4 regions of the Kitasatospora sp. NPDC114501 genome follow, and region 4 is predicted to be linked to each of the others. Evidence: riboswitches for the same ligand, from Rfam matches in the RefSeq annotation. Region 4 holds a riboswitch; each other region holds the start of a gene.
The links. A riboswitch is a leader RNA that binds a small molecule or an ion and turns the genes downstream of it on or off. The one in region 4 is predicted to bind cyclic di-AMP.
Positions count from the first base shown of each region.

Region 1 (7,281 bases), on a different contig from region 4:
TCAGCGTGGAGGGCGGGCACGCGGCGGCCGGCGCGCTGCTCGACAAGGGCTGCACGGCGATCGTCTGCGGGAGCGACATGATGGCACTCGGGGCGATCCGGGCGGTGCGGCAGCGCGGGCTGTCGGTGCCGCAGGACGTGTCGGTGGTCGGCTTCGACGACTCGCCGCTGATCGCCTTCACCGAGCCGCCGTTGACCACGATCCGCCAGCCGGTCGAGGCGATGGCGACGGCGGCGGTGGACGCGTTGCTGGAGGAGGTCGGCGGAAACGCCGTCCAGCGCGGCGAGTTCATGTTCCAGCCGGAGCTGGTGATGCGCGGGTCCACCGGGGCCTGCGCGCGCTGAGCGCCGGCCGTCACGGCCGACGCAGGGGCCCCGGAGGGCGGTTGCTCTCCGGGGCCCTTCGGCGTGCGCGCGGTCGGCTGACGGGGTCCGGGGGCGGTCGGCTGCCTCGGGCTCTCGGGAGGTCAGCCCTCCTGGGTGGTCGGGCGGTCGACGGTTAGCCGGTGTCCGTCGGCGGCCTCGCCGGTGCGGGTCTCGGTACGGCGGCCGCGGGCCAGGTAGTCGTGCAGGATCAGCTCGACGGCGTCCTGTGGGTTCTTGGTGCCGGAGAGCATCATCGCGTCGATCGCGAGATTCGCGTCGAGGGTGACGGTGACCTGGGTCATGTGGTTCCTCCTCGGGTGCAGAGCAGCAGCATGCCCGTTGGGAGGAGGTGTCCACCACGGGATTCGGCGGATCCGCGGGACAGAGCCAGGGCGGCCGGGGGGAATGCCGGAACCCCCGGGGAGAGCGACCAGACTCTCCCCGGGGGTGGCGGGTGGTCAGCGTTCGGGTGACAGCTGACAGATGACAGATGATGAAATCTGTTATCTGTTATCTGAAATCTGTCAGCTGTCACCCGTCAGCCGTCGGCTGTTCGCCGTCCTCAGACCCGGCCGGCGAAGTCCGGGGCCCAGTTGGCGATGGTCTGCTCGCGGACGCCCGAGCTCGGGTTGGCGGCCTCGACGTACTTGCCGTTGCCGACGTAGATCGCGACGTGGTAGACGCCGGAGTCCTTGCCGTTGTTGGACCAGAACAGCAGGTCGCCCGGCTGGAGACTGTCCAGCGAGACGTGGGTGCTGGCGGCGGCCTGGTCGGCGGCGACGCGCGGGACGGAGATGCCCGCGGCGCGCAGCGCGGCCTGGGTCAGGCCGGAGCAGTCCCAGCCGCCGTTGCCGGTGCCGCCGTAGACGTACGCCTGACCGACCTTCGACTCGGCGAAGGACACCGCGGCGGCCATGCTGCCGGTGGCGGCCGGGGCCGGGGCCGGGGTCTGGGGCTGCGGAGCGGGCTTGGCGGCCGGGGCCTGGGGCTGCGCGGTCGGCTTGGCGTTCACGGCGCCGCCGTCCGCGGACTGGCCGGACTTCTGCGAGCGGTCGAACCAGGTGAAGTCCGAGCCCGACTTGTCGGCGGACGAGCCGTCGAAGGACAGGTGCTGGCCCGGGTAGATGGTGTCCGGGCCGTCGGCCAGGGTGCCGCGGTTGAGCTCGTACAGCCGCTGCCAGCCGCCCTGCACGTTGTGCCGGTCGGCGATCGAGGACAGCCAGTCGCCCTCGACCACGGTGTAGTCGCCGCCCTGGGCCTGCTGCTGGCGCTTCTGGGCCCAGTCGCTCCGGCTGCCGGAGGCGGCGGAGTCGGTGGCGGCCTGGGCGCCGTCCTGGGCGGGCGCGGCGGGCTTGGCGGCCGGGGTCTGGGCCTGCGCGGGCTTGGCGGCGGGCTTCGCGGCCGGAGCGGCCGGCTTGGCGCCCTGGGCGGGCGTGGCGGTGGTCGAGCCGGCCGTGGAGCCCGCCGAGGTGTCGACGGCGGCCGGGGTGCCGCCCTTGGTCAGGCCGGCCTTGACGGAGCAGACGGGCCAGGCGCCGGGGCCCTGCGAGGCGAGGACCTTCTCGGCGACGGCGATCTGCTGGTCCTTGGTGGCCAGGTCGGCGCGCGCCGCGAAGGCGGTGCCGCCGAAGGCGGACCAGGTGCTGGAGGTGAACTGGAGACCGCCGTAGAAGCCGTTGCCGGTGTTGATGCTCCAGTTGCCGCCGCTCTCGCACTGGGCGACCTTGTCCCAGGTGGCGACGGTGGCGGCGGAGGCGGTGCCCGAGGTGAGGCAGGGGACGGTGAGGCCGACGCCCGCGACGCCGAGGGCGGCGATCACGCGGCGGGTGCGGCTGGACAGGCTGGTGCCGTTGGTGGGCAGCATGAAGACGCGGTCCTCTCCCACGCCTGCGAGGTGAGCTGTCGGATTCGGGCTGGAGTTGCCCGGCCGCGCGGTGAGCGCGGCTTCACCCCTAGCCCTGGACCGTTCCGGAGATCGGTCCGGGGCGACTTACCTGTGGGTCCCCCGCTCCTGCCGTGGTGCGTTTTCGCGATGCCAGGACATCCGACGGCAGGACTCGGCGTTGCGGATGAACCGGGTTCGTGTGGTCACGAACGGGGAGCACGTTAATCAGACTTAAGTTCAAACTGCAAATGCCTGTGACGCGCATCACGGTTTAGTGAGAACTGCCAAAATTGCAGGCGACCATGATCGTAAATGATCGTTTTCGAGCAATTCTGTTGCGGAAACCGACAACTGGCTATGCCTCAGGAGTGACATGACGGCGCGTTGAATCGCGGAAGAGTGTGCTCCGGAGGCGAGCGGGGCGGCCGTGATTCACGTGTCCGTGCGCGCGTTCCCTATTTCCCTTCAAATAGCGCCAGAACGGACATTCCACTTCCTTGCGCCCGGTTCCCGTACGGGACCAATGCGAAGGGCCCGGAACGCGAACCGTTCCGGGCCCTTCGGCGCGCGCGAACCGGCGCGCGGTGTCGACTACTGCCCGAGGGACCCCTCGGCGGCCGCGTGGGCGCCGCGAACGCCCTCCAGGGCCCCCTCGGCCTCGGCGGCGGCCGCGGCCTCCGCCTCGGCCCGCGCCAGGTCCTCCGCGGACGGCATGGGCAGCGCGGCCAGGTAGGTGGAGGCGATCAGCTGGCCGACCGACGGGTAGGCGCCCAGCGGCGCGGCCGACGGGCAGCCGGTCTCCTCGGCGGCGGTGGCGAGCAGCTCGGAGTCCGCCTCCGGGCCGATCACCAGCGGGGCCAGCGCCGGGCGCTGCGAGCCGGTGTCCCTGAGGTGGTTGACGGCCGCGGCCACCGAGCCGGGCACGTCGAGCGCGGCGGCGACGACCGGCACGGCCAGCCGCGCGGCGAGCAGCACGCCGGTGATGCCGGCCGCGGCGGCCGCGTCCTCGCCGCCGACGGTGGTCAGCACCACGCCGTCCGCGGCGGTCGCGATGGCGAACAGCCGGGCGCGGTCGGCCCGGGCCAGCCCGGCCTCGGACAGCCGGACGTGCACGGCCTCGGCCAGCAGCGGGTGCGGGCCCAGCGGGTCGGTGACGGGAGCGCCGTACTCGGCGGCGAGCGCGTGAAGCTCGCTCAGGAAGGTGTGCGGGCCGGGCACCAGCGGCACCAGGACGGGCATCGGCAGCCCGGCCTCGGCGGCCAGGGCCAGCAGCTCGGCCACCGTGCGGTCCTCGCCGCCCGCGCCCTCGGCGCCGTTCCCGGGGAGGTAGCCGACCGCGGTCTGGACGCCGTTCTGCTCGGTGCGGACGATCGAGAGCAGTTCCTCGACGACCGAGCGGGACTCGGGCCCGGCGGTCGCGGGCACGGCGAGCACCAGGGCCGGGGCGCCGGCCGGGATCTCGGGGCGCTCGGGACGACGGTGGCGCCCCCGCGCACGGGAGCCTGGAGTGCGGACGGGCAGTGGCGCGCCCGGAATGGCTGCGGTGCTCATGCCGGAGATCGTAGGACATCGGCCCGTCGGGCTTGCAGTCGGCTGCCGGACGGGATCCGCGTGGTCGCGGTGCGGACCCCGTGCGAACCCGGTGCGTCTTCGGCACCGGTCCGGGCGCTTTGCCTACAATCCGGACATTCCTCACCCAACCCCCGTACGGTCTCCGGTGGTTACCACGACGCGATCCGAGTGGGCGGGCGTTGCACCTGGGGTGCGTGAGATGTCTCACAGCACGAGGATGGTTTGACGCAGGGTCACGGGGGTGCGACTCCCGGCGCTCGAAGATCAACATTCAGCGGGGAAGTGCTCACGGCCGGTTATCACGAGCCCGGTGATTCATCGGCTATGTCCGTTTACGTACCGTCAGGAGAAGGGCCGTGAAGAGTTGGCGAATGCGGGTAAAAGGCCTGGTGCACCTGCAACGTCCCGTGCTGATGCACGTGCACTGCGGCTATCATCGCGTCAAGTGAGGCGTTGTGCCGGACCGGTACGGGGCCGGCCCGTTCGTTTCGGCGGCGCCGGGGGCGCCGCGCTGGACGACAACTCCGGAGCTCTTCGGGAGATTTCTATGCACGACTCGCAGGACACGCACGGCTCGTACGACCCCTACAACGGGATGGCCGCGGCCGATCTCCAGGGGGTGGTCTGGCAGAAGAGCCGGCACAGCAACTCCCAGGGCAACTGCGTCGAGTTCGCGGCGCTGCCGGGAGGCGATGTGGCGATGCGCAACTCGCGGTTCCCGGACGGTCCGGCCCTCATCTACACCCGGGCCGAGATCGCGGCCCTGCTGCTGGGGGCGAAGGACGGGGAGTTCGACCACCTGGCGGTCTGACCGGCCGCCGTGCTCCATCATCGGGGGGCCGTCGTGGGTGCCGACACCACGACGGCCTTTGTCTTTCTCTCTTCCGGATGTCACCGCTCCGGGAATCGTTGCTCCCGAAACCGCCGCCCCGGTTGTCGCTCCTCCGGAGGCGTCCGACGCTGCGGTGTCCGACGCTGCGGTGTTCGATCCGGAGGCGTCGCCCCGGCGGCCGCCGCCGGATTCGCCCGGCCGCCGGGCCGCCCTGAGCCGCTCGCGGGTCCGTGGCGCGGGAGGTCCCGGGCTCCGTGGCACCGGAGATCCGCGGCGGGGCCTGGCGGAAGGGTCGCCCGGGGTGTGGTCCTCCCGGGGCTTCCCTCGACCGGCCGCGCGCCGTCCGGCGCGGAGTCCGTCCTGGGCGCGAGGCCCGTCCTAGGCCGAGCGCCGATGCCGTCCGCCGACCTCGACGGGGCCGTCGAGCGGTGAGCGGCCGCCGAGTTCGGGGTGTCCGTCCAGCGGGGAGCCGTCGACCTTCTCCGCCTCGAACATCGCCCAGACCACCTTGCCGCTGCCCAGCGGGTGCCAGCCCCAGGAGCGGCTGAACGACTCCACCAGGTGCAGTCCGCGTCCCGACTCGGCGACGAAGTCGGCCTCCCGGGCGATCGGGCCGATGCTGCTCGGATCGCTCACCGCGCAGACCACCTGGGGTGCGCGGTGCACCAGGCTTATTCGGATCGGCAGCCGGCCGCCCGCGGTCGGCTGCACGGGAAAGTCGTACTCGCCCTGGATGCCGCCCGGTTGATCGGGCCGTGCGCCGATCGCGTGCCGGAGGGCGTTGGTCACGAGTTCCGAGGCCACCAGCGCGACGTCGTCGAACAGCTCCGTCAGGCTCCAGCGCTGGAGCGTGCTTCGAGCGAAGTCGCGCGCGGTTCTGACGGCTTCGAAGCGAGGAGCGAGCGTACAGGTGACCACAAGGGGGTCAACCGCCAAAGCCGTACCGGTGCTCATGAAGAGCTCCTCCCATAAGGGGGCGGACACGGCTGGACCCGCCGGGGTCATGCCGGTCACCTCCGACTCGCTCGGCCGCTCGGCCGCCCCCTCGACCAGGCGCCCGCGCACTCGGACGCCCGATGACGCGGGGGACGCCGTCGGGTCGGTGCACGGAGTCGCGCGTGGGGTCGACGCGGAGCCCGCGGGATTGCCAGGGATGTGCAGGTGCACGTGCACCATGGTGGTGTGCGCTCACTGCAGATGCAAGAGTCGATTCACGTGCAGTCGCACTATTGGCATATGCAAGCGCCGAATGCACGTGCATCCTGGTGCACGGAGTGCGGAACTGATAGGAACATCCGTCAGTATCGGCACCGTGAGCGCTCAACTGATGGCAGACTGTGCGCTGTTTGCCCTAGGTGGAGGTTTCGACCGCATGACCACAGTTCAGCCGGGCGGCGGCTCGATGGTCCGCCGGATCCTCCTCGGCTCGCAGCTTCGCCGCCTGCGCGAGGCGCGCGGCATCACCCGCGAGGACGCGGGCTACGCGATCCGGGCCTCCGAGTCCAAGATCAGCCGCATGGAGCTCGGCCGCGTCAGCTTCAAGGAGCGCGACGTCGCCGACCTGCTCAGTCTGTACGGCGTGGACGACGGCATCGAGCGGGAGGCCCTGCTCGGCCTCGTCCGCGAGGCCAACAAGTCCGGCTGGTGGCACAGCTTCAACGACGTGCTGCCGGGCTGGTTCCAGACCTACGTCGGCCTGGAGGAGGCCGCCCAGCTGATCCGCACCTACGAGGTGCAGTTCATCCCCGGGCTGCTGCAGTCCGAGGAGTACGCACGGGCGGTTTTCGGCCAAAGTCGGCCGGTCATCAGCGAGGAGGAGGTCGAGCGGCGGGTCAGCCTCCGGCTGCGGCGCCAGAAGCTGCTGGCCGAGGGCGCCAGCCCGCGCCTGTGGGCGGTCATCGACGAGGCGGCGCTGCGTCGGCCGGTCGGCGGGCCCAAGGTGATGCGCGGTCAGGTGCAGTACCTGATCGACGTCGCCGAGCAGGCCAACGTGGTGATCCAGGTCATGCCGTTCCGGTTCGGCGCGCACGCGGGCGAGTCCGGGGCGTTCACGATCCTGCGCTTCCCGGAGCAGGACCTCGCGGACGTGGTCTACCTGGAGCAGCTCACCAGCGCGCTCTACCTGGACAAGCGTGACGACGTCGACGCCTACATCCAGGTCATGGAGCGGCTCTGCGTGGACAGCCTCACGCCGGAGCGCACGATAGACCTGCTCGCCTCGATCCTGAAGGAACGCTGAGCCGTTGCCGCCCGGGGCCTGTGAGCCCCCTCCCTCGCGAGGCCCCCGGTAGCGGTTCGCCAGGCCGCCCACCCGCCGTCAGCCGCGGGCCGGCGGCCGTTCGCGTTCCGGCGGGGTCGGGTGCGGCGGGCGACCCAGCTCCCAGGCCAGCTCGTAGCGGCGGAAGAGGTCGGCCCGGATCGGTGCCAGCGGGATCTCGGCGCCGGGCAGCAGCACTCCGATGCAGCCGCCCATCAGCGCACTGCGCAGCACCGCGTGCTCGGCGACCGGGTCGGGTGCGCCCCAGTCCCGCAGCAGCCCCTGGAGGATGGCGCCGAGCTGCTGCTGCTCCGGGTCCTGGACGAAGGCGCCGGTGTCCGGGTCGAGGATCAGTGCCAGGTGGGAGCGC
Region 1 is NZ_JBVKDS010000035.1:482-7,762, forward strand. It holds partial or broken gene ACZ7RU_RS36680 (substrate-binding domain-containing protein) at 1-344, shown strand, start outside; gene ACZ7RU_RS36685 (hypothetical protein) at 467-667, opposite strand; gene ACZ7RU_RS36690 (transglycosylase family protein) at 928-2,250, opposite strand; cyclic di-AMP (ydaO/yuaA leader) riboswitch at 2,237-2,399, opposite strand; gene ACZ7RU_RS36695 (sirohydrochlorin chelatase family protein) at 2,842-3,801, opposite strand; gene ACZ7RU_RS36700 (DUF397 domain-containing protein) at 4,370-4,633, shown strand; gene ACZ7RU_RS36705 (ATP-binding protein) at 5,033-5,608, opposite strand; gene ACZ7RU_RS36710 (helix-turn-helix domain-containing protein) at 6,027-6,893, shown strand; gene ACZ7RU_RS36715 (TetR/AcrR family transcriptional regulator) at 6,972-7,281, opposite strand, start outside.
Region 1: another riboswitch for cyclic di-AMP. It lies ahead of ACZ7RU_RS36690 (transglycosylase family protein); the one in region 4 lies ahead of ACZ7RU_RS29550 (M23 family metallopeptidase).

Region 2 (7,281 bases), on a different contig from region 4:
GCGGCGTCGGGGAGAGCCGGGGGAACGCGGAGGCGGGCCTGTGCCGTACGGGGGGCGGCACAGGCCCCGTCTTCCACCGGACCGTGGTCGGCCGACGGGTCACATGTGGGTGCCGCCGTCGATGCGCAGCTCGGTGCCGGTGACGAAGGCGCCGTCGTCGGAGGCGAGCATGGCGATCACGCCGGCCACCGTCTCCGGGCCGGCGAAGCCCTGGCCGAGGGCGGGGGAGAGCTTGGCCAGCAGGCTGAAGTCGGCGTCGGCGGGCAGGCCCGGGTCGTGGGTCATGCCGCTGTCGATGCTGCCCGGCGCGACGCAGACCGCGCGCAGGCCCTGCTTCGAGTACTCCGAGGCGATGGCGTGGGTGAACGACTGGATGCCGCCCTTGGTCGCGGCGTACGCGGCCATGTAGGGGTGGGCGAAGCTCGCGGAGGTGGAGCTGAAGTTGACCACCACGCCCCTGCCGCCGGCGAGCAGCGTGGGGAGTGCCTCGCGGGTCATCAGGAAGGTGCCGGTCAGGTTCACCGCGAGGAGCTTGTTCCAGAACTCCAGGCTGGTCTCGTGGGTGTGCGAGGAGCGGAGGATGCCGGCCGCGTTGACCAGCACGTCCAGGCCGCCCAGGCCGGCTATCGCCTCGGCGACGCCCGCGACGACGGCCGCCTCGTCCGAGACGTCCAGCACCTGGATGGTCAGGCGGTCCGCGGTGCCCTCGGTGGTGGCACGGTCCAGGGTCCTCTTCAGGCCGTCCTCGTCGACGTCGACGGCGACGGCCTTCCCGCCCTCGGCGAGGATCCGGTGCACGGTGGCCTGGCCGATGCCCGAGCCGCCGCCGGTGATCAGGACGTTCCGTCCGCTGAAGCGCTCCATGGTGGTACTCCGTTCGTTCGCGGTCTCTCGACCTCGTGAGACACGGTACGTCGATATGGCACGCTGCGCCAACGAGTCTCACCATGCCATGTTGTCGTTACATGCCACCCTGGCATCCGCCCGCGTAGGCTGGGGCCCGTGACCGGACGTCCGACCCTGACCCAGCGCCGCCGTGAGGCCACCCGACTGGAGATCGCCCGTACTGCCGCCGCGCTCTTCGCCGAGCGGGGCACGGAGGCGACCACCGCCGAGGAGATCGCCCGCGTGGCGGGCATCTCGCTGCGCACCTTCTACCGGTACTTCTCCGTCAAGGAGGACGCCGTCGCCCCACTGCTCGCGGCGGGTGGGCAGGAGTGGGTGGAGCTGTTCGCGGCGAGCCCCGCCGACCTGCCGCTGCGCGAGGCGCTGGAGCGTGCGGCGGTCGCGTCGCTGACCCCGGCCGACGAGGCGCGGGCCGAGATGATGCGGTGGGCCCGCGGACTGCTGCGCGATCCGAAGCTGAACGCCACCTGGCAGCGCGTCCACGCCGACTCGGAGGAGCGGCTGCGGACGGCCCTCGCCGAGCGGTGCCCGGACGGCACCGACCCGCTGGAGATCCGGCTGGCCTCCGCCGCCGCGACCGCGGCGATCCGGGTGGCGCTGGAGCAGTGGGCGTCCTCCGAGGCGCCCCTCGACGGTCCGGGCTCCCCGCAGGACCTCGGCGCGCGCTGCATGCGCGAGCTCACGGCGGGGCTCCGGCTCTGGGAGCGCATGGGCTGAGCCGTCGGGGCTCGGCTCCACCCTGGATGGCTGCCGACTGCTGACTGCCAACTGCCGGCTGCCACGGGTCGGCGCCCCGGCGGTAGCCGGCGGCTGGCACCGACGGCTGACAGGTAACAGATTTCAGAGTTCAGATTTCAGATGACAACTTTCGAAATCTGTTATCTGAACGTTGTCATCCGTCCGCCCCACTCCCCGTCACCTCCCAGCCGCGATCGGCTTTCTCCCAGCTGGCGTTAGGGTTGTTCCTCGCGCCCCGGCGGGGGAACCGGGGTGACCTCCCCGGATGTCCCCAGCGGAGGGGGCTGGAGTTCGAGGCGTGGGAGCAAGCGGGACATGGGTCTGACGAGCCACAAGGTGCTGGCGCTGACCGCGCTGGTCGCGGTCGTGATGATGGTCGGCACGGTCTGGTTGTGGCCCAGACTCGCGAAGAAGACCTGGCAGGCGGTGCTCGGCCGGATCGGCGCCCTGCTCGCCACCCAGCTCGCGGTGCTCGCGGCCCTCGGCCTGGTCGCGAACAACTACTTCGCCTTCTACAGCAGTTGGGACGACCTGCTGGGCACCGGCGAAACCGGCCCGGTGGTCATACACAACAAGGCGGACGCCTCCGGCCGGCTGATGGTCGAGACGATGGGCCAGGCCTCGGTCAAGGGCGGCGGGGCGATGGGCCGCGAGCCGAGCCAGTCCGGTGAGATCCGCAAGGTCCGGATCGACGGCGCGGTCAGCCGGCTGTCCACCGAGGGCTACGTCTACCTGCCCCCGCAGTACTTCCAGCCGGAGTACGCCCAGAAGCAGTTCCCGGCCGTGATCGTCAGCACCGGATTCCCAGGAATCGCGGAGAACCTGATCACCCGCTTCAACTACCCGGGCGCCGCGCTCAAGCTGCTGCAGGAAGGCCGGATGCAGCCGACCGTCATGGTCCTGGTGCGCCCCTCGCCCGCGCTGCCGCAGGACACCGAGTGCGAGGACGTCCCGAACGGCCCGCAGTCCGACACCTACTTCACCAAGGACGTGCCCTCGGCGATCCAGGCCAGCTACCGGGTCTCCACCGACCCGCAGGCCTGGGCCTTCATGGGCAACTCGACCGGCGGCTACTGCGCGCTCAAGCTGGCCATGCGCCACCCGGACGTCTTCCCGACGGCCGTCGCCCTCTCCGCCTACTACGACGCCGCCGACGACCCGACCACGGGCGACCTCTTCGGCGGCAGCAAGCAGCGCCGCGACGAGGCCAACCTGATGTGGCGGCTGAAGAACCTGCCGCAGCCGAAGGTGTCCGTGCTGCTGGCCGGCACCAAGAGGGGCGACGGCGGCTACCGGCAGGAGACCGAGGCCTTCGTCGACGCGGTGCGGAGCCCGATGAAGGTCTCGTACAGCATGCTGGAGAACGGCGGCCACAACTTCGAGACCTGGAGCGCCCTGCTGCCGTCCTCGCTGGAGTGGCTGTCCCAGCACCTCAAGGTGCCGAACCAGACCGTCTGAAACCCGAACGAGCGCGAGCCCGATCGAGCGGACCTCAACGACCGAACCCCCGGAGCGGTGGCTCCGGGGGTTCGATCGTCCCGCCGCTCAGGCCACTCGCTCCAGCGTCCCGGTGTGCAGCTCGCCGACCCGGCCGCCCTCGCCCTCGAAGGTCCAGAAGGCCCGCACCGTCAGCTTGCCGAGGTCCATCACATGGCTGACGGTGATCCCGCTCTGCTCCGTCCAGCTGACGAAGTAGATCTCCGGTGCGACCTCGGCGACGTGCAGCCGCACGTCCTCCCACTGGCCCGCGGACTCGCCGAGGCCCTCCCAGCGCAGCCGAGTGCCGTCGGCCGAGTAGGTGTTGCGGAAGGCCGCGCCGTTGTCGGCCTGGAAGAGGTAGGTGCGGCCGGCGAAGGCGGGCAGGGGCGCGGTCATGGTGGGGCGGGTCCTCGTCTCTGTCAGGTCGTGTCTGTCGGGTCGTGGCGAGCATCCGGTCGGGCTCGCCGCTCTTGTGCACGGCGGATGATGTCAGACTCCCAATTTATCCGACCGGGCCCACTCGGTCAGGCACTCGCCACGGTACGGTCCGCCACCACGCTGCCACCACGCCGCCGCCAGGTCACCACGAGGCCGCCGCCCGGGTGTGGGACCGGCGCGGACGGCACCCACGACCAGGCCGACCGGGCCCGGGCGAGCCCGGAGCGGAACCCCGGCCCGGCCCCCTCCCGGAAACCGATCAACTCGGCTGCCACCCTGCGTCGTTGATCGACACCACTGTGAGCTGCGCGACAACGGGGCGGGCCGGGTTGTCCGTTCACGGACGACCTGCCTAGCCTGCAACGGTCGTCCGCCCTCGCGGACCCCGCCGCCGGGACGCCGAGTCCTGTCCACCCGCCGGCGGGTCACCGAGCACCACAGCGGACGGGAGCGGGGGAACCAAGGTCAGCGCCCGGCCCGTACGCCTCCCGCGTGCGGGCCGCGGCTAGGGGTGAAGCCGTCCCACCGGCGGCCGGGCAACCTCAGCCCGAACCCGACAGCTCACCTCGCAGGCGTCGCAGAGGTCACCCCATGCCCCAGCCTGCCAGCTCCACGCACCGGCCCGTGCTCGCCCCCGTGGCCGCCCGCCGTCGCGGCCCGCGCCACGCCCGTCCGTCCCACCGGGGCCGCAACGCCGCCCTCGCCGCCACCGGGGCGCTCGCCATCAGCGGCGCCGGCCTGCTCGGCCTGCCGTCCGTCAGCGGTGCCCAGGCCGCCACCGCGCCGACCGTCACCCAGGACCGGCTCGCCCCCGCGACCATGGTCGCGGGCAAGGCCACCACCGCCTCGCTCGGCCTGCACTCCTCGGCCTGCTTCACCGCGAAGACCGTCGGGGTGGGTGTGCGTGACGCGCGCGGCACCAACCTCGACTTCCCCGGCAACGCCTCCAACGTGCAGATCTGCCCGAGCGGGGTCAACTTCACCAGCGGTGCGCGCACCCTGCCCGCCGGGACGTACACCGAGTTCGGCTTCTGGCAGGACCTCGGCGGCAGCTGGCACAACCTGCCCTCGCAGCAGCTGGTGGTCTCCGCCACCGGGACGTCCACCCCGGCCCCGGCTCCGACGGCGACCACCACGCCGACCACGACCCCGACGGCCACGTCGACCCCGACGCCGAGCACCACCCCGAGCCCGAGCGCCCCGGCACCGGCCTCCCCGGTCGCCGGCAAGTCGCTGACCTGGTCGGACGAGTTCAACGGTGCGATCAGCTGGGGTCAGCGCTGGGTCGGCGACAAGAGCACCGCGTACCGGTACGGCAACCACAACCCGGACGACAACAAGCTCGACTGGCTGAACAGGAACAACGTCAGCGTCGCCAACGGTGTCGCCACCTTCACCGCCACGTCCGGCGGTCCGGTGCTGGAGAACGGCAAGCAGTCCTGGAACACCGGCTTCCTGACCACCGAGGGCTCCGGCGAGGGCTTCCAGGTCAAGACCGGCGACTACGCCGAGACCAGGGTCAAGCTGCCCGCCGGAAGCGGCGCCTGGCCGGCCCTGTGGACCTGGAAGAACGGCAACGGGGAGATCGACTCCTTCGAGTACCACCCCGACAACCCGAACCTGCTGGAGCTGACCAACCACGTCAACCCGGGCAACGGGAAGTACTACACCGACGCGAGCGCGATCGCGAAGGACCAGTGGGTGACCATCGGCACCTACTACGGCGCCAACTCGGTGGACTGGTACGTCAACGGCGTCAAGGTCTTCTCGGACGGCAAGGGCGTCGGCGCCACCTGGTCGGCGTACCTGATCCTCAACCTCTCGGTGTGCGCGGGGCAGTACCACCCCGCGCCGCAGGGGACCGCCCCGATCACCTTCGCCGCCGACTACGTCCGCGTCTACCGGTAGGACCGGCGCTCCGGCAGGACTGGCGCCGGGAGGACGGCCGGGCCGGCGGCCCCCCGTCGGCATGAGGATCCCGTCGACAGGAGGGTTCCGCGGACGGGAGGGTCCCGCCGGTAGGGCCGCTCCTACCGGCGGGACCAGGTGGCTCAGGAACGGGCGGTCGTCTCGACCACCGTGATGTCGAACGGCTGCCGGTTGTTGGCCTCGTTCCGGTCGTCCGCGCTGCGCACCGTGACCGCTCCGCCGCTCAACCTGCCCGCCGGCAGCCCCGGGTCGAGCCGGACCGGGATGAGGGCGGTCGCGCTGCGGGCCTCCGGCAGACCCGGGCCGAACACGCACCGCACGATGCGGCCGTGGCCCATGACCTGGCAGTCGGACGGGAAGTACGGGCCCTCCGCGGTGACGCCCTCCGGCAGGGCGACCACGACCGTGAACGGGGACGCGGTGGTGTCCGGGCCCCCGTTGCCGACGAAGGCGTGGACGGTGGTGGTGCCGCCGGGCGTGGCCGGGTCCGGGTCGAGCCGGATCACCTCCAGGTCGGAGTCGGACGTCCGAGCGGCGGCCGGCGCGGGCAGCGTGGAGGCCTCGGACGTCCCGGACCCGGCCCCGGTGCCTGTCCCGGGCCTCACCGGGGCCGGCAGGGTGGAGGCCTCGGGTGTCGACGGCGCGGGCAGGGTGGAGGCCTCGGGCGTCGACGGCGCGGGCAGGGTGGTCGCCATGGCCGGGCCCGCCACGACCTCCAGCGCGGGCCGGGGCTCGGGCCGTCGCAGTGCCCAGGACGGGTCGGTGGCCAGCACCGTCACCGCGCACCCCGCCGCCACGGCCGCGACCAGTCCGGCCCCGCCGAACCTCCGGCCTCTCGCGGTGCGCCGCGTGCCACGGCCCTGCCCGCCACCGCCCGGCCACTCGCCACCCGGTGCGTCGCCGCCCCGGACCTCACCGCCCCGTACGCCGTCCCGCACGCCCCGGTGTTGCTGCTCCATCCCCGCTCACCCTGCCCTCGCATCCCGGCCGCCCGCGCCGTTGCGGGCCGCGTCGGCACCAGGGTGGCGGAGCCGCCGCCCGGGCCCGGTGGCAACCCGCCCGTCGTCCGCCCGAACGGATGACGCGACGGGCAGCCCCGACCGCATCGGCCCGCAGCGGGGGTTGACGGGCGGTCAGGGGGCGAGGACCTGCCCCAGCCGGGTCGCGATCTGGTGCATCACCGGTACCAGCGAGGCGGCCCCGGCCTGTTCCTCCAGGGCCCGGATGCGGGCCTCCGGTCCGGAGACCGAGAGCGCGGTGGGCGTCGGCGCGCCCGGGACGGCGAGCGCGATGCAGCGGACGCCGATCTCCTGCTCCTGGTCGTCGACCACGTATCCGCGCTCGCGCGCCTCGGCGAGCTGGCGCAGCAGCTCCTGCGGGTCGGTGACCGTGTACTCGGTGTGCGCGGGCAGCGGGTTGGGGCCGAGGACGGCGCGCGCCTCGTCCTCGGGCAGCTGGGCGAGCAGCGCCTTGCCGACGCCGGTGCAGTGCGGCTGCACCCGTCGGCCGACCTCGGTGAACATCCGCATCGAGCGTCGCGACTGCACCTGGCCGACGTACACCACCTCGCCGCCCTCCAGCACCGCCAGGTTGGCGGTCTCGCCGGTGGCCTCCATGAGCTCGGCCAGGTACGGGCGGGCCCAGCTGCCGAGCAGTCGGCCGGCCGTCTCGCCGAGGCGGATCAACCGGGGGCCGAGGGTGTAGCGGCGCGCGGTGTCCTGGCGGACATAGCCCTGCTGGACGAGGGTACGAACCAGTCGGTGGATGGTCGGCATCGGGAGGCCGGAGGTG
Region 2 is NZ_JBVKDS010000012.1:132,712-139,992, forward strand. It holds gene ACZ7RU_RS23060 (SDR family NAD(P)-dependent oxidoreductase) at 100-864, opposite strand; gene ACZ7RU_RS23065 (TetR family transcriptional regulator) at 1,003-1,623, shown strand; gene ACZ7RU_RS23070 (alpha/beta hydrolase) at 1,960-3,102, shown strand; gene ACZ7RU_RS23075 (phenolic acid decarboxylase) at 3,190-3,519, opposite strand; cyclic di-AMP (ydaO/yuaA leader) riboswitch at 3,985-4,151, shown strand; gene ACZ7RU_RS23080 (glycoside hydrolase family 16 protein) at 4,153-5,469, shown strand; gene ACZ7RU_RS23085 (hypothetical protein) at 5,613-6,449, opposite strand; gene ACZ7RU_RS23090 (IclR family transcriptional regulator) at 6,624-7,281, opposite strand, start outside.
Region 2: another riboswitch for cyclic di-AMP. It lies ahead of ACZ7RU_RS23080 (glycoside hydrolase family 16 protein); the one in region 4 lies ahead of ACZ7RU_RS29550 (M23 family metallopeptidase).

Region 3 (7,281 bases), on a different contig from region 4:
ACGGACCCCCCGTGATACACTGCGCGGCCGCAAAAACGGGTCCGGCACGGCGGCCCCCACCCCTGGGCGGCCCCGCGCGGACGCACGCCGGAGCACTACCGGTCTGAGCAGCAACGATCCGCACAGGGCCCGGGTTCCCGCGCGTGATTTCGATTTTCAAACCTCAAGCGAGACCTGACCTGCGATCCCATGGGCCACCCGGTCGGCGGGCCTTCGGTCCCGCATTTCGGACGTAGCGGGCGAGCCGGTGCGGCGAATGGCCGGATCGCCATGTGAAGAAATTCACGAACTTTCCCACCCGGGTCCGGGCGCGCCCCGGCCCCGACCCCCTGAAAGGGGTGCCGGGGCCGGTTCGGGTAAGTCCCGCACGGGGTCAGCGGGCAATACCCCAGGCGATGCCGTCGAGGATGTCGTGTTCGCTGACGACCACCTCGGCGGCGCCGGTGCGCTCCATGATCTCCAACAGCTCCAGCGCCCCGGCCGCGATCACGTCCACCCGGCCCGGGTGCATCGACGGGATGGCCGCCCGCTCGGCGTGGGTGGCGGCCAGCAGCTCCCGGGTGATCTCGGCGACCCGCTCCCGGCCGATCCGCGAGTGGTGGATCGCCTCCGAGTCGTAGCCGGGGAGGTCCTGGGCGATCGCGGACACCGTGGTGACCGTCCCGGCCAGGCCCACCAGGGTGGCCGCGCCGGTCAGCGGGACCGCCTCCTCGGCCCGGTCCAGCTCGGCGCGGACGTGCGCCCGGGCGGCCGCGACCTGCTCCTCGGAGGGCAGCTCGGCGTCGCCGAAGTACCGCTCGGTGAGCCGCACGCAGCCGATGTTCACCGAGCGCGCCGCCTGCACGTCGTCCGTGCCGAGCACGAACTCGGTGGAGCCGCCGCCCAGGTCGAACACCAGGTACGGGCCGGGGAACTGACCGCCGGTCAGCTCCTTGGTGGCGCCCACGAAGGACAGGTGCGCCTCCTCCTCGCCGCTCACCACCTCGGGCTCGACGCCCAGGATGTCGCGCACGCCCTTGACGTACTCGTCGCTGTTCTCGGCGTCCCGGGAGGCGCTGGTGGCGACGAAGCGGACCCGTTCGGGGCCGACGCCGAAGCCGGAGATGATCTCCTGGTACTCCCGGCAGGCCGCGAAGGTGCGGGCCAGTGCGTCCGGGTGCAGCCGGCCGGTCTGGTCCACGCCCTGGCCCAGCCGGTTGACGATCATCCGGCGGTCCAGGTCGGTGATCGCGCCGGTCTCGGGGTCGAGGTCGGCGACCAGCAGGCGGATCGAGTTGGTGCCGCAGTCGATCGCGGCCACGCGGGTCGTGCTCACTCGGACTCCTGCTCCGCCGCGGCCTCCTCGGCGGCCCGCTTCCGCGCGGCGCGCTCGGCGGCCTTCTGCTCCTTGGCGGCGATCACGGCCTCGTGGTCCTGCTCCTTGGCGCGGTTGCGGGCGACCCGCTCAGCGGCGGCCTCGACCTCGGCCGGGGAGACGCACGGGCCCTTGGCCCACCAGTCCTCCAGCATGCCGATCGCCTCGTCGCCGAGCGGGTTGACGCCCTCGCCGGCCGCCAGCGAGTGGCCGACCAGCACGTGCAGGCACTTCACCCGGTCCGGCATGCCGCCGGCGCTCGGGAAGCCCTCCAGCACCTCGATCGCGTCGCGCCGGGCGATGTAGTCCTCGTGCGCCTTCTGGTAGGCGGCGGCCAGCTCCGGGTCCTCGGCGAGCCGGGCGCTCTGGTCCTTCATCACGCCCTCCGCCTCCAGGGTGCCGATCAGCGAGGCGGCCTTGGGGCAGGTCAGGTAGTAGAGCGTGGGGAACGGCGTGCCGTCCGGCAGCCGGGGAGCCGTCTCCACGACGTCCGGGTTGCCGCAGGGGCAGCGGTGCGCCACGCCGCGCAGGCCGCGCGGCACCCGGCCGAGCTGGGCGGCGATGGCCGCGACGTCGGCGTCGGAGACGGTGGGGTGGTTCTCAGTGGTCATGGGAGGAGGTGTCTCCAACGGGGGACGGTGGGAGGGGAAGGGGGGCGGCGGGGGCCGCCGCGGCGGTGTCGGCGGCGTCCACCGAGTCCCAGATGCTGGCGTACCAGGGCTTGGCGGCCTGCGCCGTACCGCCGGAGGAGGCGGGTGCGGCGGGCCCGGAGGATCGGGCGGCCTGGCCGGCCGGGTCCACCGCGATGTACGGGGTCTCCCCCGGCACCGCGTAGTGCAGCCGGGCGCGGGCCTGCGCCTTGACGTACTCCGGGTCCTGCCAGCGGGCCTTCTCCCGGCGCAGCTGCTCGACCTGCTGGCGCGCGTGGTCGGCCTTCGCCCGCTGGGCGGAGATCTCGGCGCGCTGGGAGATGAACTGCCGCGTCGGGTAGGCGAGGATCGCCACCAGCGAGCAGAGCACCAGGACGAGGACGGTCGCCCGGCTCGTGAACCGGGGCCGGGCCGAAAAGCCCGGGATCCTCCAGCCAGCCATCTCCCGTATCCCCTCCTGGTCGCGACGGTGCCCCGCCGTCCACCCTACGGGGTGAACGGCGGGGCACCGGTCAGGCGTGCGCTACCGGGAGCGCCCGGCCCTCGTGCGGGCCGTGCGCGTCAGCCCTCGTGCTTGAAGCGCGGGAAGGCGCCGCGGCCGGCGTACTCGGCGGCGTCGTCGAGGATCTCCTCGATGCGCAGCAGCTGGTTGTACTTGGCGACGCGCTCGGAGCGGGCCGGGGCACCGGTCTTGATCTGGCCGCAGTTGGTGGCGACGGCCAGGTCGGCGATGGTGACGTCCTCGGTCTCGCCGGAGCGGTGCGACATCATGCAGCGGTAGCCGTTGCGCTGGGCCAGCTCGACGGCGTCCAGGGTCTCGGTCAGCGAGCCGATCTGGTTCACCTTCACCAGCAGCGCGTTGGCGGTGCCGGTCTCGATGCCGCGGGCCAGGCGGGCCGGGTTGGTGACGAACAGGTCGTCGCCGACCAGCTGGACCTTGTCGCCCAGCTTGTCGGTCATGGCCTTCCAGCCGTCCCAGTCCGACTCGTCCAGCGGGTCCTCGATGGAGACCAGCGGGTACGCGGCGACCAGCTCGGCGTAGTACTCGATGAGCTCGGCGGACGTGAGGTCCTTGCCCTCGAACTGGTAGGCGCCGTTCTCGTAGAACTCGGAGGAGGCGACGTCCAGGGCCAGCGCGACGTCACGGCCGGGCACGTAGCCGGCCTTCTGGATGGCCTCGACGATGAGGTCCAGGGCCTCGCGGTTGGAGTCCAGGTTCGGGGCGAAGCCGCCCTCGTCGCCCAGGCCGGTGGACAGGCCGCGCTCCTTCAGCACGCCCTTGAGCGTGTGGTAGACCTCGACGCCCCAGCGGACGGCCTCGGAGAAGGACTCCGCGCCGATCGGGGCGATCATGAACTCCTGGATGTCGACGTTGGAGTCCGCGTGCGACCCGCCGTTGAGGATGTTCATCATCGGGACCGGCAGGACGTGGGCGTTCGGGCCGCCCAGGTAGCGGAACAGCGGCAGGTCGCTGGCCTCGGAGGCGGCGTGCGCGACGGCCAGCGAGACGCCCAGGATGGCGTTGGCGCCGAGCGAGGACTTGTCCGGGGTGGCGTCCAGGTCCAGCATGGCCTGGTCGATCAGGCGCTGCTCGGTGGCGTCGTAGCCGACCAGCTCCGGGCCGATCTGCTCGATGACGGCCAGGACGGCCTTCTCGACGCCCTTGCCGAAGTAGCGGTTCTTGTCGCCGTCGCGCAGCTCCAGGGCCTCGAAGGCACCGGTGGAGGCACCCGACGGGACAGCGGCACGACCCGTGCTGCCGTCGTCGAGGCCGACCTCGACCTCGACCGTGGGGTTGCCGCGGGAGTCGAGGATCTCACGGGCTACGACGACATCGATGGACGGCACGAGGCATCTCCTTGCGGAAGCAGGGTCCGGTCTGACGGTGGTGCTGTCAGCAGGACGATTGCGGAGTCGTTACGACCAGAGCCTAACCGCCCGGGCTCCCGGGACCACCTCCGCCTCGGTCCCGTCTCAGCGTGTGGCCCCGCTACGCACCGGTAGTTCACCTGCTTGTCCCAGCTTGTCCCACCGGAGCGGGCGAATACGGACGAAGGGGGCCGGTAGGACCGGCCCCCTTCGGACGGCGGGGTGGAACGGTGTCGGCGTCGTGCGCCGACGGGCGTCGGCACCGGAGCCGACGGCTCAGCCGAGGTGCAGCACCTGGCCGGGCATGATCAGGTTCGGGTCGCCGCCGACGGTGGCGTGGTTCTGGTCGTACAGCGCGTGCCAGCCGCCGGACACGCCCTGGGCGGCGGCGATGGTCGACAGGGTGTCACCGGTGCGGACGGTGTAGTCGTGGCCGCCGGCCTGCGGGGCCGACTGCGCGGCCTGCGGGGCGTACTGCGGCTGGGCGGCGGCCTGGCCGGCGTACTGCTGGTAGACGCTCTGGTGGCTGGTCCAGTACCAGGCGCCGTTGTTCTGGTACCAGTACACCTTGGCGTCGGCGTCCCAGCCGGCCTGGCCGGAGAAGCCCGGGGTCTGCGGCTGTGCCTGCTGCTGCGGGGCGGCCTGCTGGACCGGCTGCGCGGCGGGCTTCTGCACCGGCTTCTGGGCGACCGGCTTCTGCACGACCGGCTTCTCGGCCGGCTTGGCGGCGGGCTTCGGGGCCTGCTGCTTGGGGGCGGACTGCGGCTTGGCGTCCGAGGAGGTGTCGACCACGGCCGGGGCGCCGCCCTTGGTCAGGCCGGCCTTCTGGGAGCAGACCGGCCAGGCGCCCGGACCCTGCGAGGCCAGGACCTTCTCGGCGACCGCGATCTGCTGGGCCTTGCCGGCCTGGTTGGCCTGCGCCGCGTAGGCGGTGCCGCCGTACGCCTTCCAGGTGCTGGAGGTGAACTGGAGGCCGCCGTAGAAGCCGTTGCCGGTGTTGATGCTCCAGTTGCCGCCGCTCTCGCACTGGGCGACGGAGTCCCAGGTGGAGGCCGGGGCGGCGGAGGCGCCGGTGGCGGTGAGGAGCGGCATCGCGAGTCCGACGCCGGCCACACCGGCGACGGCGATGGCCTTCTCGGTCTGGGTGCGACGACGGTGACGGCCGGTTCCGACGAACAGCATGAAGAGGTCCCTCTCCGCACGCCTGCGAGGTGAGCTGTCGGGTTCGGACCGGGAGGTGGCCCGGCCGCCGTAAGCGGAAACGATTCCGCTCGGGCGGCTTCACCCCAAGCCGTGGGAGACGGCAACAAACCTGGGTCCCCCGCCCCTGCCCAGGGTCTGGTCGGTTTCCCGTGGCGCGGCGGGCAGGATTCGGCGTTCCGCGCACGAGGTCCGCAGCTGCGAACTCCAGGGAGAGTAGACAGAACATCAGACCAATCACAAGCTCATATCGTCGATATCACACGACAATTACGGCCCGTGTCCGATCGCCTACCAACAGCGGGGTTATGTCCGGATTGATGGTTGTTCACACCCCCGCCGGCAGGCGATCGGCGACGCCCCGTCAGCGTGGTCTCAGCGGCTCGCGGGCCCGGACGGGGCCTGCGGAGGCGTGTGCGGGGAGCGGCTCTCCGGACTGAATTCCACCGGCAGTTCGCGCAGCCCACGCATGATCAGACCACCGCGCCAGCGCAGGTTCTCCGGGCTTTCCGCGAGCCGCAGATCGGGCAGCCGGGAAAGCAGTGTGGCCAGCGCGGCACGCCCCTCCAGCCGGGCGAGCGGGGCGCCGATGCAGTAGTGGATGCCGTGCCCGAAGCCCAGGTGGGGATTGTCCGTCCGGGCCAGGTCCAGGGTGTTCTCGGCCGCGAACCGGGCCGGGTCGCGGTCCGCCGCGGCCAACACCACCAGCACCGGGTCGCCGACCGGGATGTCCACCCCGCCGATGGTCAGCGGGCGGGTCGCGAACCGCCAGGTCGCCAGCTCCACCGGCCCGTCGTAGCGCAGGAGTTCCTCGATCCCGGTCTCCAGCAGCGCGCTCTCCCCACGCGCCACCGACTCCTGCAGCAGCCGGCGCTGCTCCGGGTTGCGCAGCAGCGCGTACGTGCCGTTGCCGATCAGGTTCACGGTGGTCTCGAAGCCCGCGAACAGGAGGATGAAGGCCATCGCCGCGGCCTCCTTCTCGGTCAGGTGCTCGCCGTGGTCACTGGCCCGGATCAGGCCGGAGATCAGGTCGTCCCCGAGGTCCGCGCGCTTGCGGTGGATCAGCTCCAGCAGGTACGCCCGCATCCGCTTCACCGCCCGCCCCACGCCGCCGCGTTGGCCGCCGCCGTGCCGGATCATCATGCCGGCCCAGTCGCGGAAGTCGTCCTGGTCCTCGGACGGCACCCCGAGCATGTCGCAGATCGCGTAGATGGGGAGCGGGAAGGCGAACTCGTGGATGAGGTCCGCCGAACCGCGCTGTGCGAAGCCGTCGATCAGCCGGTCGGTGAGCTGCTGCACCCGCGGCTCGAACTCGGCCACCCGGCGCGGGGTGAACGCCTTCGACACCAGCCGGCGCAGCCGGGTGTGGTCCGGCGGGTCGATGTTCAGCAGGTGGGTCATCAGGTCCGCCTGCCGCTCCCCCGGGATGCCCACCCGGCCGGTGCGGTGCGCCTGCTCGCTGTGGTGCGCCGGGTTCTTCGACAGCCGGCCGTCCGCGAGCGCCTGCCGGGCGTCCGCGTACCGGGTCACCAGCCAGGCCTCGACGCCGCTCGGCAGGGTGGTGCGGTGCACCGGGGCGTGCTCGCGCAGCCAGGCGTAGGCGGGGTACGGGTCGGCGGCGAACTCCCAGGTGAACAGCTGCGGGGCGGGGGCGTCGGACGGCGCGGCGGCGGGCCGGGCGGGGTGGGGCTGAGCTGGCATGGACCGACCGTATCCGGTGCGACGGGACCGCCCTCCCCCGACGGACCGCGGCCGGCGCGCCAACGGCCGGTGGCCGCTCCGTTGCCGCCCCGTGGCCGGTTCCTGGACGGTCCGTGGCCGGTCCGTGGACAGCTCTTGGCCGACTCTTGGCCGCGGGGCGGGCGTGAGTCTGGTCACCTGAGGGGTAATCCCTGTTGCGGGGGGTCGGGACGTGCCTACGATCCTCCGCAGTACGCGTGGGCGCCGGTGCGGTGTCGCCCACAGGGAGGAGCAGACCATGCGGGTCAGCGGGTCAGTCGTCGTCGTCGCGGTCCTCGACGGCGGGTCGGGCGCGGGCCTCGCCCGCCGGTTCGCCGCGGCCGGCACCGTCGGCATGCTGATCGCCGACCAGCACGTCGGCATCGCCGAGGACCTCGCCGCCGAACTCGACCGGCCGGGCTGCCCCGTCGTCGGCGTCTGCGGCGACATCCGCCGCCCCAGTGACGTCGCCGCCCTCGTGGACACCGC
Region 3 is NZ_JBVKDS010000002.1:70,061-77,341, reverse strand. It holds gene ACZ7RU_RS03910 (Ppx/GppA phosphatase family protein) at 374-1,315, opposite strand; partial or broken gene ACZ7RU_RS03905 (DUF501 domain-containing protein) at 1,450-1,983, opposite strand; gene ACZ7RU_RS03900 (FtsB family cell division protein) at 1,955-2,446, opposite strand; gene eno (phosphopyruvate hydratase) at 2,566-3,852, opposite strand; gene ACZ7RU_RS03890 (LysM peptidoglycan-binding domain-containing protein) at 4,150-5,055, opposite strand; cyclic di-AMP (ydaO/yuaA leader) riboswitch at 5,061-5,227, opposite strand; gene ACZ7RU_RS03885 (cytochrome P450 family protein) at 5,449-6,774, opposite strand; gene ACZ7RU_RS03880 (SDR family NAD(P)-dependent oxidoreductase) at 7,052-7,281, shown strand, end outside.
Region 3: another riboswitch for cyclic di-AMP. It lies ahead of ACZ7RU_RS03890 (LysM peptidoglycan-binding domain-containing protein); the one in region 4 lies ahead of ACZ7RU_RS29550 (M23 family metallopeptidase).

Region 4 (7,281 bases):
CGAACCCGCCCGTGACACCGACGACTTCGGCCACCGGATGCACGAGCTGCTGTCCGCCGCCCAGTACGGCCTGCCGGTGCACCGCGGCTGAGCGCCGGCCGAAGGCCGTCACCGCTCGACGGCGTCCTCCAGCACCACCCGCCCGATCCGCGCGTACAGCCGCGGCCGCCACCGGCGCACCGCGAGCGCCAGCCCCACCCCGCCCGCGAACACCCCGATCACCAGGTAGGGGATCAGCCGGAACACCAGCGTGTGCGCCGCCGCCCCGGCCGCGGCGTCCTTGTGGAGCACCAGCAGCACCACCACCCCGGCCATCGCCACCCCGCCCACCAGCGGCGCGACCAGCGTCCGGAACCAGTGCGCGGTCTCCGGGTGCCGTCCCCGCACGTGGAAGTACCCGACCACGGCGAAGGAGCAGAGCGTCTGCACGACCAGGATCGCCATCGTCCCGAGCAGCGCCAGCAGGGTGTACAGGTGCGCGTACGGGTCCATCCCGGCCGCCAGGAACCCCGCCACCAGCCCCACCGCGATCACCGACTGCACCACCGAGGCGACGTGCGGCGAGCCGTGCCGCGGATGGGTGCGGCCGAGTGCCGGGTGCAGCAGCCCCTCCCGCCCGATCGCGTACAGGTACCGGGCGGCGCACTGGTGGAAGGCCATCGCGCAGGCGAACGAGCCGGTGACGACCAGCCATTGGAACACCTTCACCGCCCAGGCGCCCAGGTGCACGCCGAGCGGGTCGAAGAACAGGCTGTTGCCGTCCTTGCCCGGCACCCCGCCGCTCGCCACCGCGACCGCCTGCTCGACCCCGTTGCCGGACACGATCATCCAGGACACGAAGACGTAGAGCAGTCCGACCCCGATCACCGACACCAGCGTCGCCCGCGGCACCACCCGCTTCGGATCCCGGGACTCCTCGCCGTACATCGCGGTGGACTCGAACCCCACCCAGGACCAGAACGCGAAGAACAGGCCGAGCCCGGCCGCCGCCGCACCCGAACTCCCCACCCCCTTCAGCGCGTTCAGCGGGTTCACGGCGTCGAGCACGATCCCGTCCGGCCCGCCGCCGGAGAACAGCACCGCGAACGAGACCGCCCCCAGCACCCCGATCTCCAGCACCAGCGCGACCCCGAGCACCCTGGCCGTCAGGTGCAGGTCGAACCAGGCCATCACCCCGATCGCCGCCACCCCGAACAGCGCGTACCAGCCCCAGCCCAGCTCCACCCCCAGCTGCGAACGGACCAGCCCGCGCAGCGAGTACGCGAAGAAGCCGAGGGCCGAGGCCTCGGTGACGACGTACGCGAGCACCGCGAGCAGGCCCGAGGCCATCCCGACCACCCGGCCCAGCCCGTGCGAGACGTAGCCGTAGAACGCGCCGACCGCGGTGATGTGGCGGGCCATCGCCACGTACCCGACCGAGAACACCGTCAGCACCACGGTCGCCACGATGTACGCGGCGGGCGCGCCGACACCGTTGCCCTGCCCGACGATGATCGGCAGGTTGCCGGTCATCGCGGTGATCGGGGCGGCGGTGGCGAGTGCCATGAACACCACACCGACCAGGCCGACCGAGTCCGCCTTCAACCGGTCGACCCCGCCCGACCCGGGCCGGTCCCTCCCGACCGTCTCCTCCGTCACGTCCCCGCTCCGGACCGCCATCCGGCCTCCTCGCCTCCCGGACCCGCCCGACCGACCGGACCGGCCGGGCGATGACCGTCCGCCAGCATGGCGCGCCGAAGGCACCCGCGGCGCCGACGACCACCCGGCGGAGCAGCGGAGTTGACGCCGTGTTCGACCGCTCGAACGGCATGGCGGGGCCGAACGGCGCGGAAACGGACCCAGCCCCGGAACGGACCCGGCCCCGGAAACGACAGCGGCCGGCCCGGCCGCACGAGGAGGTCCCCGTGCGGCCGGGCCGGCCTGGGCGTGTCCCGCGCCCATGTCCACTGTGCGGCGATCACCCGGTCGAGCGGTCACCCGACATGACCATCCCGGAGGATCGATTCGCCCCGCAGCAGCGGTGGTTCCTGAAACCCTGGAAGCTCAGCGGCTCCGGGTCAGAGCGCGACGCCGTGCGCGCGCAGGTAGGCGACCGGGTCGATGTCCGAGCCGTACTCCGAGCCGTTGCGGATCTCGAAGTGCAGGTGCGGGCCGGTCACGTTGCCGGTGGCGCCGGAGAGGCCGATCTGCTGGCCGACGGTGACGGTCTGACCAATCTTCACACCGATCGAGGAGAGGTGCGCGTACTCGGCGTAGTGGCCGTCGGCGAGCTTGATCTCGACCTCGTTGCCGTAGGCACCGCCGTTGCCGGCCTTGACCACGACACCGTTGGCGACGGCGCGCAGCGGGGTGCCGGTCGCGGCGACGAAGTCCTGGCCGGTGTGGTGGCCGGAGGCCCACATCGAGCCGGCCACGCCGTAGGCGGTGCCCAGCTTCGGGTTGGCCAGCGGGGCGACGTAGCCGGAGGTGGCGGCGGCGACCGGAGTGGCGGTCACGGCCGCGGCCGGAGCGGCGACCTGCGCCTGGGTCTGGAGCTGCGCGGACGGCTTGGCGGCCTCGGTCTTCACCTGGACCTGGGCCTGCGGCTTGGCGGCCTGGGTCGCCGGAGCGGCCGGCTTGGCCGGAGCGGCGGGCTTCGCCGGGGCGGCGGGCTTCGCCGGAGCGGCGGGCTTCGCCGGAGCGGCGTCGGCGGACGGCGCGGCGGCGTGGCCCTTCAGCGCGAGCTGCTGGCCCGGGAAGATCAGGTTCGGGTTGGCGCCGACGACCGAGCGGTTCTGCTCGTACAGGGCGTGCCAGCCGCCGTCGACGTTCTTGGCGTCGGCGATCTTGGACAGGGTGTCGCCGCTGACGACGCGGTAGCTCTCCTGCGCGGCCTGGGCAGCGGCCGGAGCGGCCTGGGCTGCCGGGGCGGCGGCCGGGGCGGCCGGCTTGGCCTCGGTGGAGGCGGCGGCCGGGGCGGCCGGAGCGGTGTGCGCCTGGGCGCTCACCGCGGTGACGAGCGGGAGGACGAAGGACACGCCGGTGACGGCGGTGGCGATGCCGATGCGGGCGGCGCGGGGCAGGGCGATACGACGAGCCTGAGCAGGCATGGAATTTTTCCTCTCCGACGCCTGCGAGGTGAGCTGTCGGGTTCGGGCTGGAGTTGCCCGGCCGCATGCGCGGCTTCACCCCTAGCCGGTCCTGGACGCCCGCGCCCTGAGGCGCGAACTCCGGTCCGGCGACTTACCTGTGGGTCCCCCGCTCCTGCCGTACAGAGTTCGTTTCGAACCACCGGGCGGCGGCAGGACTCGGCGTTCCACCCGGCGGATCCGTCCGGACTGGCCGGGCGGTCGCTGAACTAAAACCCATCCGTTCGGGTGAAGCAATGTCGATCTCTTGAAACGGCAACGATCCCCCCTGGACCGGTGACCCTCCGCAGGCCGGGCCGCACGGTGCGTACACAATCCATTCACCCCCCGCCACTGATCCGCGACCCTGCGCCGAGATCGGCCACGCTGCGCACCCACCCGCTCACCCACCGCCCAACCCCAACACACCCACCGGTGACCCTTGTCACGTGCGCCTCAGCAGCGCAGGATTCGCCCGTGGCCACCTCCGAGGCCGGCACCCTGCGCCTGGGCACCGCGCAGGGTCGCTGGGTACTACTGGCGACGGTGCTCGGCTCCAGCATGGCGATGCTCGACGGCACCGTGGTGAACGTCGCCCTGCCCCGGATCGGCACCGACCTCGGCGCCTCCCTGGCGTCCCTTCAGTGGACGCTGAACGCCTATCTGCTCACCCTGGCGGGCCTGATCCTGCTCGGTGGCGCGCTCGGCGATCGGTACGGGCGGCGCAAGGTCTTCCTGATCGGCGTGGTCTGGTTCGCCATCGCCTCCGCGGCCTGCGCCGCCGCGCCGAACATCCACGTGCTGATCGCCGCCCGCGCCGTCCAGGGCATCGGCGGCGCGCTGCTCACCCCCGGCTCGCTCGCCATGCTCCAGGCGGTCTTCCACCCTGACGACCGCTCGGCGGCGGTCGGCCTCTGGTCCGGCCTCGGCGGGGTGTCGGCCGCGGTCGGCCCCTTCCTCGGCGGCTGGCTGGTGGACGGCCCCGGCTGGCGCTGGATCTTCCTGCTGAACCTGCCGCTCGCCGCCGCCGTGATCGCGGTCACCACCCGCTCGGTGCCGGAGAGCCGGGACGAGGGAGCCGCCGGGCGCTTCGACGTGCTCGGCGCCGTGCTCGCCGCCGTCGCCCTCGGCGCGATCACCTACGCGCTGACCGCGGCCGGCGAGGGCCTGTCCCCCGCGGTCTGGGTCAGCGGGGCGATCGGGCTGGCGCTCGGCGTGGCCTTCGTGGCCGTCGAGCGCCGCACCCCCGACCCGATGCTGCCGCTCGGGCTGTTCTCCTCCCGGCTGTTCACCGCGGTGAACCTGGTCACCCTGTGCGTGTACGCGGCGTTCAGCGGCGTCTTCTTCCTGCTGGTGGTGCAGCTCCAGATCGTGTCCGGGTTCTCGCCGCTGGTCTCGGGCTTCGCCCTGGTGCCGATCACCGTCCTGATGCTGGCGCTGTCCGCCCGGGCCGGCCGCCTCGGCAAGCGCATCGGCCCGCGCGTCCCGCTGACCGTCGGCCCGATGGTGTGCGCCGCCGGGGTGCTGCTGATGCTGCGCACCGGCCCGGACTCCTCGTACTGGGTGGACGTGCTGCCCGCCGTCACGGTGATGGGCTGCGGGATGACGCTGCTGGTCGCGCCGCTCACGGCGACCGTGCTGGCGGCCGTCGAGGTCCGGCACGCGGGCATCGCCAGCGGGGTCAACAACGCCGCCGCCCGCGCGGCCGGCCTGCTCGCGGTGGCCGCCCTGCCGGCGCTGGCCGGGCTGAGCGGCGACGCCTACCGGGTGCCCGCCTCGGTCGACTCCGCCTTCCACACCGCGATGCTGATCTGCGCGGGCCTGCTGGCCGCCGGCGGGCTGATCGCCTTCGCGACCGTACGGGGCAACGTGCTGGCCCCCGAGGAGCAGCCGGTGGCCGAGCCGAACTGCGACTGGCCGTGCGGCACCACCACCCCGCCGTTCGACCCGGGCCACGTCCCCACGACGCGCGAGAACCCCGCCACCGGTCCGGCGGCGGGGCCCTCGGCCCGGAACTGATCAGACGTCAGAGGATGTCGCCCGGCGCGTACTTGGCGGCCTCCGGGTGGGCGGCCGCGACGGCCTCCACCTGGCGGACCACCTCGGCGACCTGCGCACCGGCCGCGCCGGTGAAGGACAGCCGGTCGGCCAGCAGCGCGTCCAGCGCCGCCCGGTCCAGCGGGATCCGCTCGTCGGCGGCCAGCCTGTCCAGCAGCTCGTTCTCCCGGGCGCCCGCGCGCATCGCCAGCGCGGAGGCGACGGCGTGCTCCTTGATGACCTCGTGCCCGGTCTCCCGGCCGACGCCCGCGCGCACCGCGCCCATCAGCACCTTGGTGGTGGCGAGGAACGGCAGGTAGCGGTCCAGCTCGGCCTCGACCACGGCGGGGAAGGCGCCGAACTCGTCGAGGACGGTCAGGAAGGTCTCCAGCAGGCCGTCGAAGGCGAAGAAGGCGTCCGGCAGCGCGACCCGGCGCACCACCGAGCAGGAGACGTCGCCCTCGTTCCACTGGTCACCGGCCAGCTCGCCGGTCATCGAGGCGTAGCCGCGCAGGATGACGGCCAGGCCGTTGACGCGCTCGCAGGAGCGGGTGTTCATCTTGTGGGGCATCGCGGAGGAGCCGACCTGGCCCTCCTTGAAGCCCTCCGTGACCAGCTCGTGGCCGGCCATCAGCCGGATGGTCTTGGCCAGGCTGGACGGCGCGGCGGCCAGCTGGACGAGGGCGGTGAGCACCTCGAAGTCCAGCGAGCGCGGGTACACCTGGCCGACGCTGGTCAGCACGTGGTCGAAGCCGAGGTGCCCGGCGACCCGGCGCTCCAGCTCGGCCAGCTTCTCGGTGTCGCCGCCGAGCAGGTCCAGCATGTCCTGGGCGGTGCCGACCGGGCCCTTGATCCCGCGCAGCGGGTAGCGGGCGATCAGCTCCTCCAGGCGGCGGAAGGCGACCAGCAGCTCGTCGGCGATCGACGCGAACCGCTTGCCCAGGGTGGTGGCCTGCGCGGCCACGTTGTGCGAGCGGCCGGCCATGACCAGCTCGGAGTGCTGGGCGGCCAGCTTGGCCAGGCGCACCAGCACGGCCACCGTACGGTCGCGCACGTGCTCCAGCGACTGGCGGATCTGGAGCTGCTCGACGTTCTCGGTCAGGTCCCGGGAGGTCATGCCCTTGTGGATCTGCTCGTGCCCGGCGAGGTCGCTGAACTCCTCGATGCGGGCCTTCACGTCGTGGCGGGTGACCCGCTCACGGGCGGCGATCGAGCCGAGGTCGACCTGGTCGATCACCCGCTCGTAGTCGGCGACGGCGTTCGGCGGAACCTCGACGCCGAGGTCCTGCTGGGCCTTCAGGACGGCGAGCCACAGGTGGCGCTCGAGGACCACCTTGTGCTCGGGGGACCACAGCTGGGCCAGGGTCGCCGAAGCGTACCGGGAGGCCAGGACATTGGGGATCTGGGGCTTCGCGCTCACGCTTCGCAAGCCTAACAGCCGAGGTCACGCCCCTCGCAGCCGCCAGGACGCTACGCCCGTAGAGCCCTGGCGCTACTGCGCGCCGCCCGTACGGCCGGCCAGCACCGGCAGCACCTGGGCGCAGATCGAGTGCAGGGCGATCCGCTGCTCGTCGGTCATCGCCTCGAAGGCCTGGTGGGTCCTGGCCATCTCGCCGCGGATCAGGTTCAGGATCTCCCGACCCTCGGCCGTGATCACCACGATCTTCACCCGGCGGTCACCGGCGGCCGCCTCCCGGTTGGCCAGGCCCAGCGACTCCAGCCGGTCCACGATCCCGGTGACGTTCGACGCGTCGCAGCCCAGCCGCCCGGCCAGCGCCCGCATCGGCACCGGTTCCTGCACCGCGCCCAGCGCCTTGGCCTGCGACGAGGAGAGCCCGTGCCGGGCCGCGGCCGCCGCGAAGTCCTGGAAGTACGCGGCACCGACGGAGGCCAACGCCTCCATCAACTCGGCGTTGGTCGGTACGGTCGTCGTCGCTGTCGAACCCATGGGGCCAGCGTACGACCAGGTGCTTCAGTAACTCAAGATTTGAGCACGGCAACCGTCGTCGAGCCGTCCCGCGGCCGCCCCGAGTTCAGAGCACCAGTTGGTCGAACAGCCGCCGCAGCTCCGCGTCCGGGTCCGCGGTCAGCCCGGTGTGCACCGGCCCCGGCTGGACGATCGCGCTGCGCGGCGCGG
Region 4 is NZ_JBVKDS010000017.1:197,615-204,895, forward strand. It holds gene ACZ7RU_RS29540 (DUF2470 domain-containing protein) at 1-91, shown strand, start outside; gene ACZ7RU_RS29545 (APC family permease) at 109-1,659, opposite strand; gene ACZ7RU_RS29550 (M23 family metallopeptidase) at 2,058-3,089, opposite strand; cyclic di-AMP (ydaO/yuaA leader) riboswitch at 3,093-3,230, opposite strand; gene ACZ7RU_RS29555 (MFS transporter) at 3,585-5,126, shown strand; gene purB (adenylosuccinate lyase) at 5,134-6,573, opposite strand; gene ACZ7RU_RS29565 (MarR family winged helix-turn-helix transcriptional regulator) at 6,637-7,092, opposite strand; gene ACZ7RU_RS29570 (DUF3037 domain-containing protein) at 7,178-7,281, opposite strand, start outside.